DNA from 2 places in the Actinomadura sp. NPDC023710 genome. Region 2 is predicted to be linked to the other one. Evidence: riboswitches for the same ligand, from Rfam matches in the RefSeq annotation. Region 2 holds a riboswitch; the other holds the start of a gene.
What was found. A riboswitch is a leader RNA that binds a small molecule or an ion and turns the genes downstream of it on or off. The one in region 2 is predicted to bind thiamine pyrophosphate.
Positions count from the first base shown of each region.

Region 1 (4,425 bases), on a different contig from region 2:
GGTGGATCTTTAGCATCGCTACGAGGTCGCGAGTCCGTCGAACGGGGAGGACGCCTGGGCGTAGCGGCGCTTGGGGATGCGCCCGGCGAGCCGCGCGAGCCGCCCGCCCTCGACCGCGTGCCGCATCGCGGCGGCCATCCGCGCCGGGGACTGCGCGCGGGTGACGGCGGTCGCGAGGAGCACGGCGTCGCAGCCGAGCTCCATGGCCAGGGCCGCGTCGGACGCCGTGCCGAGCCCCGCGTCCAGGATCACCGGGACGGTCGCGCGCTCGACGATCAGCTCGATGTTGTGCGGGTTGCGGATGCCGAGGCCCGACCCGATCGGGGAGCCGAGCGGCATCACGGCCGCGCAGCCGATCTGCTCCAGCCGGTGCGCCAGGACCGGGTCGTCACTGGTGTAGGGCAGGACGACGAAGCCGTCGTCGACGAGCTGCTCGGCGGCCTCGACCAGCTCGATCGGGTCGGGCAGCAGCGTGCGCTCGTCGGCGATCACCTCTAGCTTGACCCAGTTCGTCCCGAGCGCCTCCCGGGCGAGCTTGGCGGTCAGGACGGCCTCGCCCGCGGTGAAGCAGCCGGCGGTGTTCGGCAGCACCCGGATGCCGCACTCGGTCAGCACGTCCAGCACCGAGCCGCGGGCGGACGGGTCCACCCTGCGCATCGCGACCGTGGTGAGCGCCGTCCCGGACGCGGTCAGCGCCTCGCGCAGCACCGCCATGCTCGGCGCCCCGCCCGTTCCCATGATCAGCCGCGAGCCCAGCTCCTCGCCCGCGATGACCAGCCCGTCGGTGCCCGCTTCTCCGGGGCCCGCTTTTCCGGTGTCCATCCTCAACCTCCCTGGACCGCGGTCAGCACTTCGATGCGGTCGGCGTCCCGCAGGGGCGTGGCCTCCCACTCCGCGCGCCGGACGACCTCGTCGTTCAGCGCCGCCGCCACGCCCGTCGCGACGGCCGTGACGGACGCGACGACCTCGGCCACGCTCACGCCGTCGGGCAGCTCGCGCGCCTCACCGTTGACGATCACTTTCATGCGCTCACCTCGGGGGAGAAGCGGTCGGGGGCGAACGGCCCGGCGACCTCGGGGACGGGCCCGTCCAGCAGCATCGCGGACAGGATGTCGGCGCTCACCGGCGTGAGCAGGATGCCGTTGCGGAAGTGCCCGGTGCCCACGAGCAGCCCGGGCAGCGCGGTCGGGCCCATCACGGGCGCGTTGTCGGGGGAGCCGGGCCGCAGCCCGGCGCAGACCTCCGCGAACTCCAGCTCGGTGATGCCGGGCAGCAGCTCGCGGGCGTCGCGCAGCAGCTCCCACAGCCCGCCGGCGGTGACGCGCGTGTCGAAGCCCAGCTCCTCCTGCGTGGCGCCGAGGACGATCTCCCCGTCCGCACGCGGCACCAGGTAGACCGACGACCCCCGGACGAGGCCGCGGGTCGCCCGCCGCAGGAACGGCGCGCGGGTGCGCAGCCGGATCACCTGGCCCTTGACCGGGCGGACGGGTGGAACGGTCCCGGGAGGCAGGCCGCCGAGGTCGCCCGACCACGGCCCCGCGGCCAGCAGCACCCGGTCCGCGCGGATCACGGTGCCGTCGTCCAGGCCCACGCCGGCGGCGGCGCCGTTCTCGACGACGACGCGCTCGGCCCGCCGCCGGACGAGCCGGACCCCCAGCCGCTCGCACGCCGCCAGCAGCGCCGGGGCGAGCCGGCGGGGGTCGACCGAGCCGTCCTCGGGGGCGAGCAGGCCGCCGCGCACGCCGGGCGCGAGCATCGGCTCCAGCCGCCGGCACTCGCGGCCGGTGAGCGCCTCGGCGGGGATGCCCAGGTCCTCCTGGAAGCGGCGCAGGTCGTCCAGGTGCCGCAGGTCGTCGGAGTCGAAGGCGACCTCGAGGATCCCGTCGGTGCGGTAGCCGGTCTCCAGGCCGGTCAGCTCCTCCAGTTCGGCGACGAAGGCGCCGTACCGGTCGCGGGAGGCGAGGCCGAGCCGCAGCAGCGGCTCCTCGCCGTAGGTCAGCTCGCTGACCGGGGTGAGCATGCCCGCCGCCACGGAGGACGCCCCGGACGCGGGCGCGGGATCGACGAGCGTCACGGCGGCGCCGCCGGCGGCGGTGCGCCAGGCGGTGGCCAGGCCGATCACCCCGGCGCCGATGATGACGATCTGCATGCGCGCTCCCTTCGCCGGCATGATCCGGATCAGGTCGTGGCGGTCGGCGGCCCGTTCAGCCGCCCTCTCAGCCCGGTCGCACCGGACTCCCGCGCTCTGTGCTGTTCTGCTGCCCCCACCTTACGACCTCGGCGAACCGGGCAACTGCCTGGACACCTGTCCATCCCCGGATCGCCGCCCGTTAGGGTGACCTTCATGGAGAGGGTCATCGTCGTGGGTGGCGGGCTGGCCGGCGTGCGCGCCGTGGAAGCCCTGCGGAGCAAGGGGTACGAGGGCGCGCTGACCCTCGTGTCGGCGGAGCGGCACCGGCCCTACGACCGGCCGCCGCTGTCGAAGGCCGTCCTCGCGGGCGAGTCCGACGACACGACCGTCGACGCCGACTGGGACGCGCTGCGCTGCGAGCTGCTGCTCGGCGAGCGCGCCACCGGCCTGCGGCTGGACGAGCCCGGACGGGGCGGAACGGTGGAGTCCACGGCGGGCGACCTGCGCTTCGACGGGCTCGTGATCGCGACCGGCGCCGCCCCGATCACGCTGCCGGGGGAGGGACGCCAGCACGTGCTGCGCACGATCGACGAGGCGCGCGACCTGCGCGCCCGGCTCACCGCGGGCGCCCGCATCGTGATCGTCGGGGCGGGCTGGATCGGCGCCGAGGTCGCGACCACCGCGGCCCGCCGGGGCTGCGCGGTCACCGTCGTGGAGGCGGCCGACACCCCGCTGGCGGGCGCGATCGGGCCCGAGGTCGGCGCGCTCACCGCCCCCTGGTATGCCGAGGCCGGCGTCGAACTGCGGACCGGGGTCAAGGTCGCGGAGGTGCGCGACGGGGGCCTCGCCCTCGCCGGCGGCGGCCGCGTCGACGCCGACGAGGTGGTCGTCGGCGTCGGGGTGCGGCCCGTCCTGTCGTGGCTGGAGGGCTCCGGGCTGCTGCTGGAGCGCGGCGTCGTCACCGACGGCTCGTTCCGGACCTACATGGGCGAGGAGGACACCGGGGCGCCGCGCCCGGACGTCGTGGCGGTCGGCGACTGCGCCGCCTGGTGGTCGCACCGCTACGGGCGGCGGCTCCTCGTCGAGCACTGGGACACCGCGCTGAACGCCCCCGAGGTCGCCGCCGCGGCCCTCCTCGGCCGGGACGCCGTGTACGACGCCGCCCCGTACTTCTGGTCGGAGCAGTTCGGGCGCATGGTCCAGTACGCGGGCGACCACTCGGCGTCCGAGCGGCTCGTGCGCAGGGGCGACCCGTCCGACCCCAGGTGGGCGGTGGCGTGGCTGACCGGCGACCGCCTCGACGCGATCCTCACCGTCGGCCGGCCCCGCGACCTGGTGCAGGCGAGGCGTGTGATCGCCGCCGGGACGCCGGTGGATCCGGAGGCGATCGCCGACCCGGACGTCCCCGTCCGGCAGGCTGTTCGCGCAGAGCGATCGGCGGGGACGTAACGGCTGCGCAGCGGGTTTGAGTCTTCCGAAGGCGTGGTAGCAAGGGGGCGTGACGCAGATGCACGCAACCGTTGACAGCGCACTGGACCCCCGCACCGACGCCCTGGCCGGCGAGTGGCTCACCCTCGGGGAGACCGCCGAGAGACTCGGGATCAGGCCCAACCGGATCAAGCAGCTCATCCACGAGCACCGCATCCTCGCGGTGCGCCGCGGCGGGGAGCCGATGGTGCCCGCGGCCTTCATCAAGGACGGCCAGGTCATCAAGGGTCTTCCCGGTACCCTGACCCTCCTGTCGGACGCCGGCTTCGACGACGCCGAGACGATCCGGTGGCTGTTCACGGCCGACGACACGCTGCCGGGGACGCCGGTGGACGCGCTCACCGAGAACCGGGGGACCGAGGTCCGCCGCCGCGCCCAGGCGCTCGCCTTCTAGGCCGCCGCCGGCGGCGCACGACGCACGTGACACGATCGCGGGGTCGCGCGCGGCGGGTCACCGCGCGCGCGACTCCGTGATCACCTGTGGAAAGGACGTCCCCGGCCGTGTCCAGGCACCTCCCCACCGAGCGCGCCGTCGCGCTGCGCGCCCGGCTGAGCCGAGCCCGCCTCTACCTCTGCACGGACGCGCGCGAGCGCCAGGGTGACCTGCCGGCCTTCCTCGACGCCGTGCTCGCGGGCGGCGTCGACCTCGTCCAGCTCCGCCAGAAGGGCCTGGAGGCCCGGCAGGAGACGGCCTACCTGGAGGTGTTCCGGGCGGCGTGCGAGCGGCACGGGGCGCTGCTGGCCGTCAACGACCGGGCCGACATCGCGCACGCGGTCGGCGCCGACGTGCTGCACCTCGGCCAGGA
Region 1 covers NZ_JBFAGB010000014.1:172,966-177,390, reverse strand. The annotation lists gene AB0H37_RS18535 (thiazole synthase) at 19-822, opposite strand; gene thiS (sulfur carrier protein ThiS) at 825-1,025, opposite strand; gene thiO (glycine oxidase ThiO) at 1,022-2,149, opposite strand; TPP riboswitch at 2,139-2,252, opposite strand; gene AB0H37_RS18520 (FAD-dependent oxidoreductase) at 2,345-3,580, shown strand; gene AB0H37_RS18515 (helix-turn-helix domain-containing protein) at 3,639-4,013, shown strand; gene thiE (thiamine phosphate synthase) at 4,121-4,425, shown strand, end outside.
Region 1: it holds a riboswitch for thiamine pyrophosphate, as region 2 does, so the genes downstream of both, thiO (glycine oxidase ThiO) here and thiC (phosphomethylpyrimidine synthase ThiC) in region 2, are expected to answer to the same signal.

Region 2 (4,425 bases):
CGGCGGGCCCTGTGCTCTTCCCGGCGTTCCTGTGGTGCTGCGGCCGGTCAGGCGTCGGCGGACGAGACCGGGAGGTTCACCCGGCCGCCGGCGGCCCTGAACTCCTCGGCCTTCTCCCGCATCCCCGCGGCGAGGGCCTCCCCGTCGGCGAGGCCGCGCTCGGCCGCGAACCGCCGCACGTCCTGCGTGATCTTCATGGAGCAGAAGTGCGGGCCGCACATCGAGCAGAAGTGCGCGGTCTTCGCCGGCGCCGCCGGCAGCGTCGCGTCATGGAAGGCGCGGGCGGTGCCGGGGTCCAGGGACAGGTTGAACTGGTCCTCCCAGCGGAAGTCGAACCGCGCCTCCGACAGCGCGTCGTCCCACGCCTGCGCGCCCGGATGGCCCTTGGCGAGATCGGCGGCGTGCGCGGCGATCTTGTAGGCGATCACGCCGGCCTTGACGTCCTCGCGGTCCGGCAGCCCGAGATGCTCCTTCGGCGTGACGTAGCAGAGCATCGCGGTGCCGTGCCAGCCGATCATCGCGGCGCCGATCGCCGAGGTGATGTGGTCGTAGCCGGGCGCGATGTCGGTGGTCAGCGGCCCGAGCGTGTAGAACGGCGCGCCGTCGCACCACTCCTGCTGCAGGTCCACGTTCTCCTTGATCTTGTGCATCGGGACGTGCCCGGGGCCCTCGTTCATCACCTGGTTGCCGAACCGCGCCGCGATCCGCGTCAGGTCGCCCTGGGTGCGCAGCTCGGCGAACTGGGCCTCGTCGTTGGCGTCCGCGACGGAGCCGGGACGCAGCCCGTCCCCGAGCGACCAGGTCACGTCGTAGGCGGCGAAGATCTCGCAGAGCTCCTCGAAGCGGGTGTAGAGGAAGTTCTCCTCGTGGTGCGCCAGGCACCAGGCCGCCATGATCGATCCGCCCCGCGACACGATCCCCGTCTTGCGCCGTGCCGTCAGCGGCACGTAGGACAGCAGCACCCCGGCGTGGACGGTCATGTAGTCCACGCCCTGCTCCGCCTGCTCGATGACGGTGTCGCGGAAGACCTCGTAGGTGAGTTCCGCCGGGTCGCCGCCGACCTTCTCCACCGCCTGGTACAGCGGGACGGTCCCGACCGGCACGGGCGAGTTGCGCAGGATCCACTCGCGCGTGGTGTGGATGTCGCGGCCGGTCGACAGGTCCATGATCGTGTCGGCGCCCCAGCGGGTCGCCCACGTCATCTTCTCGACCTCGTCCTCGATCGAGGACGCGACGGCCGAGTTGCCGATGTTGGCGTTGACCTTGACCAGGAAGTCGCGCCCGATGACCATCGGCTCGATCTCGGGATGGTTGACGTTGGCGGGCAGCACCGCGCGGCCGGCGGCCAGCGCGTCCCGGACGAACTCCGGGGCCACGCCCTCGCGCAGCGCGGCGAACTCCATCTCCGGCGTGATCTCCCCGCGCCGCGCGTAGGCGCGCTGGGTCACCGCGCCGCCGGTGGCGCGCCGCGGCCGCCGCGGCAGGACGCCCTCGCCGTCGGCCTGGGGGAGGCGGTCTCCCCCGCCCGCGGGGACGGCAGGGGCCGGGGACCGGCGCCCGTCGTCCTCGGGGCGCGCCGCCCGGCCCTGGTAGGGGGCGGTGTCGCCGCGCTCGGCGATCCAGGACTCCCGCAGCGGCGGCAGCCCCCTGCGCACGTCGGTCTCCTGCTCGGGATCGGTGGACGGCCCGGACGTGTCGTACAGGACGACGACGTCGCCGTTGGTCAGCGGCACCTCCCGCATCGGGACCCGGATCTCCGGGCGCGAGCCCTGGAGGTAGGTCTTGCGGGCAGCTGGAACCACAGGTTCGGTCATGACGACTCGATCTCTCCCTACGCCGGCATTACCCGGTCAGGTTCATGCGGTCAGCGGCCGTCCCAGCCGCTATCTCAGCCCGGTACGCCGGGCCCCCGCGATCTGTCGCCCACGACGTTAACCCGCGCGGCCCCGCTTGCCGCAACCGCCGTCCATGGGCTAGAACGCGCCCGCGCGGATCGCGACGGGCAGGGCGAGGGCCAGGGTGCGGAGGGGGTCCGGGGCGGACGGCGACCGCTCCAACTCCATCCGGGCCTCAGCGCCGTCGCCGTCGCCGATGCGCAGCGTGGCTGAGTGCCGGCCGTCGATGCCGGTGACGACGTGGCCGTCGCCGGTCGCGCGGGTGCTGCCGAGGAGCATCCCGCCGGCGGTGTGGAAGGACGGCTCGCGCCGGCCGCGCAGGAATCCGAGGGGGCGGCCGTCCGCGTCGAGGACGCGCACGCGGTCGCGGCCCGGCAGCCGGGACGGGCCCCGGAACACCAGCAGCGCGGCGGCGTGGGGGTCGCACAGCACGATGGTCCGCCCGCCGCGCCGGCCGCTGGCCACGGCGAGGACCGCGCCGCCGCGCCGGTCGCGGTACCGGCCCCTGCCGTCCACGACCAGGTGGCGGGCCTGGGCCAGGGCGCCGTCCGCGGGCGGCGGCACCTCCTCGCCCTCATCGTCGACGACGCGCCAGGCGGCGCCGAGGATGCCCGTGGTCGCGGTCCGGACGGCCGGGAGCCATCCGGACGGGAGCGACCCGCCGGCGAGCAGCGCCACCGCGTTCCCGTCGACCTCGGCGACGGCCGCGGCGACCGGCGCCTGCTCCGGGTCGAGCCAGAGCGTCCATACCGGGTCGCCGACGGGCCACCTGATCCCTACCGCGTCCACGGCTCCGGCCGGGACGGCCGCCACCCGCCTGCCGCGGCGGAGGACCACCCCCTCCTCGCCGATGCTCACGATGAGGCGGGTCCGGTGGAGCCGGGCCGCCCAGAGGACGGCGGCGAGGGCGGCGAGCAGGCAGCCGCCGCCGCAGGGCGGCAGGATCTGGCGGGCCTTGTCCGGATCGAGGATTCCGGTGCCGGGGCGGGTCGCCAGGACGAGGGCCGCGCCGGCCGCGAGCGCGGCGAGAAGGGCGCGGAACGGCCATCGGTAGGCTCGCGCGCCGAGCGTCATCCGGAGTCCGGGCGAGGGGACGGCAGGCGGGGGGACGGACAACTGTCGGCCCTTCGTGACGGGGTCTGCAGAACTATAGGGCGGGCCTCCGGCCCCGCAGGCGCCGCCGGGAAAGATCATTCGCGTGGGCGCGGGCCGCGGTGCGCGGATCACGCGAGTGGGGGAGAATGAGCGCGTGGTGACGGTGCCCCGGGGCGATGTGACGGTGAGGGACGCCCTGGCGGCGTCGGCGCTCGCGGGGGCGGCGGCGGCCGCCGCCGTGCTGTGGCCGGGCGTCCGGGCACTGGACGCGCCGGGCGTGCTGCTGCTGGTGGCGGCGCACGTCCCGCTCGCAGTGATCCGGCGGTGGCCGGCCCCGGGCCTGCTGGCGCTGGTGGCCCTGGTGCTGCCCTACCACCTGGCGCAGTACCAGCACCACGCGCTGGTGCCCGCCGAGGTGATCGCGCTGTTCGCCTACGCGGTGCTCGGGCGCCGGGTGCGGATCGTCCTCGGCGTCGTCGCGTCCCTGCTCGGCGTCTGCGTGGTCGGCATGGCGATGCGGGCGGGGGGCGGCTCCCTGCGCGAGCAGATCGCGGTCATCGAGGCCGTGGTGTCGGTCGTCATCGCCGTCCAGGTGTGGCGGGTGCACCGGGCGCGGCTCGCGACGATCACCGAGCGGGCCGAGCGGGCCGAGCGCACGCGGGAGGAGGAGGCGCGGCGGCGGGTCGCCGAGGAGCGCCTGCGGATCGCCCGCGACCTGCACGACCTCCTCGCCCACAGCATCACCCTGATCGGCGTGCAGGCCGGCGCCGCGGCCCACCTCGCGCGCGGGGACCGGCCGCTCGACCGGGAGGAGCTGGCCGACGCGCTCGCCTCCATCGCCTCGACGTGCCGGGACGCGCGGACCGAGCTGCGCGGCACGCTCCAGGTCCTGCGCGGTACCGACGTCGGCACCCCCGGGACGCTGCCGGGGCCCCGCGCCGTCGCCGGCCTCGTGGACGCGGCGCGCAGCAGCGGGATCGACATCGACCTGCGGGACGGGGACGTCGGGACGCTGCCCCCGGAGACGGGGGTCGCCGCGTACCGGATCGTCCAGGAGGCCCTGACCAACGTGGTCAAGCACGCCGATGCGAAGCGCGCGACGGTGAGCCTGGCACGCGACGGCGGGGGGCTCGTCGTCCGGGTCGCCGACGACGGCGGGGGGCCGTCCGGCGGACCGCCCGAGGGGTTCGGGATCCTCGGAATGATCGAGCGGGCGCGCAGCGTGGGCGGGACGTTGGACGCGGGTCCGGGCGAGTCCGGCGGGTTCGTCGTCACCGCCTTCCTCCCGCTCGTGGACGCCGTCGCCCCGCGCCAGGCGTGACGTGCGCCCGGCGGAATCCGGTGGCACCCGTTAGCCGGGAACCTCCCGACTCCGACGCGGACACCGCCGGGGGGCTTTCCACCCCTTACGGATAGGGTCAGGATCAAGGGGACC
Region 2 covers NZ_JBFAGB010000020.1:55,480-59,904, forward strand. The annotation lists gene thiC (phosphomethylpyrimidine synthase ThiC) at 48-1,814, opposite strand; TPP riboswitch at 1,810-1,923, opposite strand; gene AB0H37_RS23270 (hypothetical protein) at 1,974-2,969, opposite strand; gene AB0H37_RS23275 (histidine kinase) at 3,148-4,311, shown strand.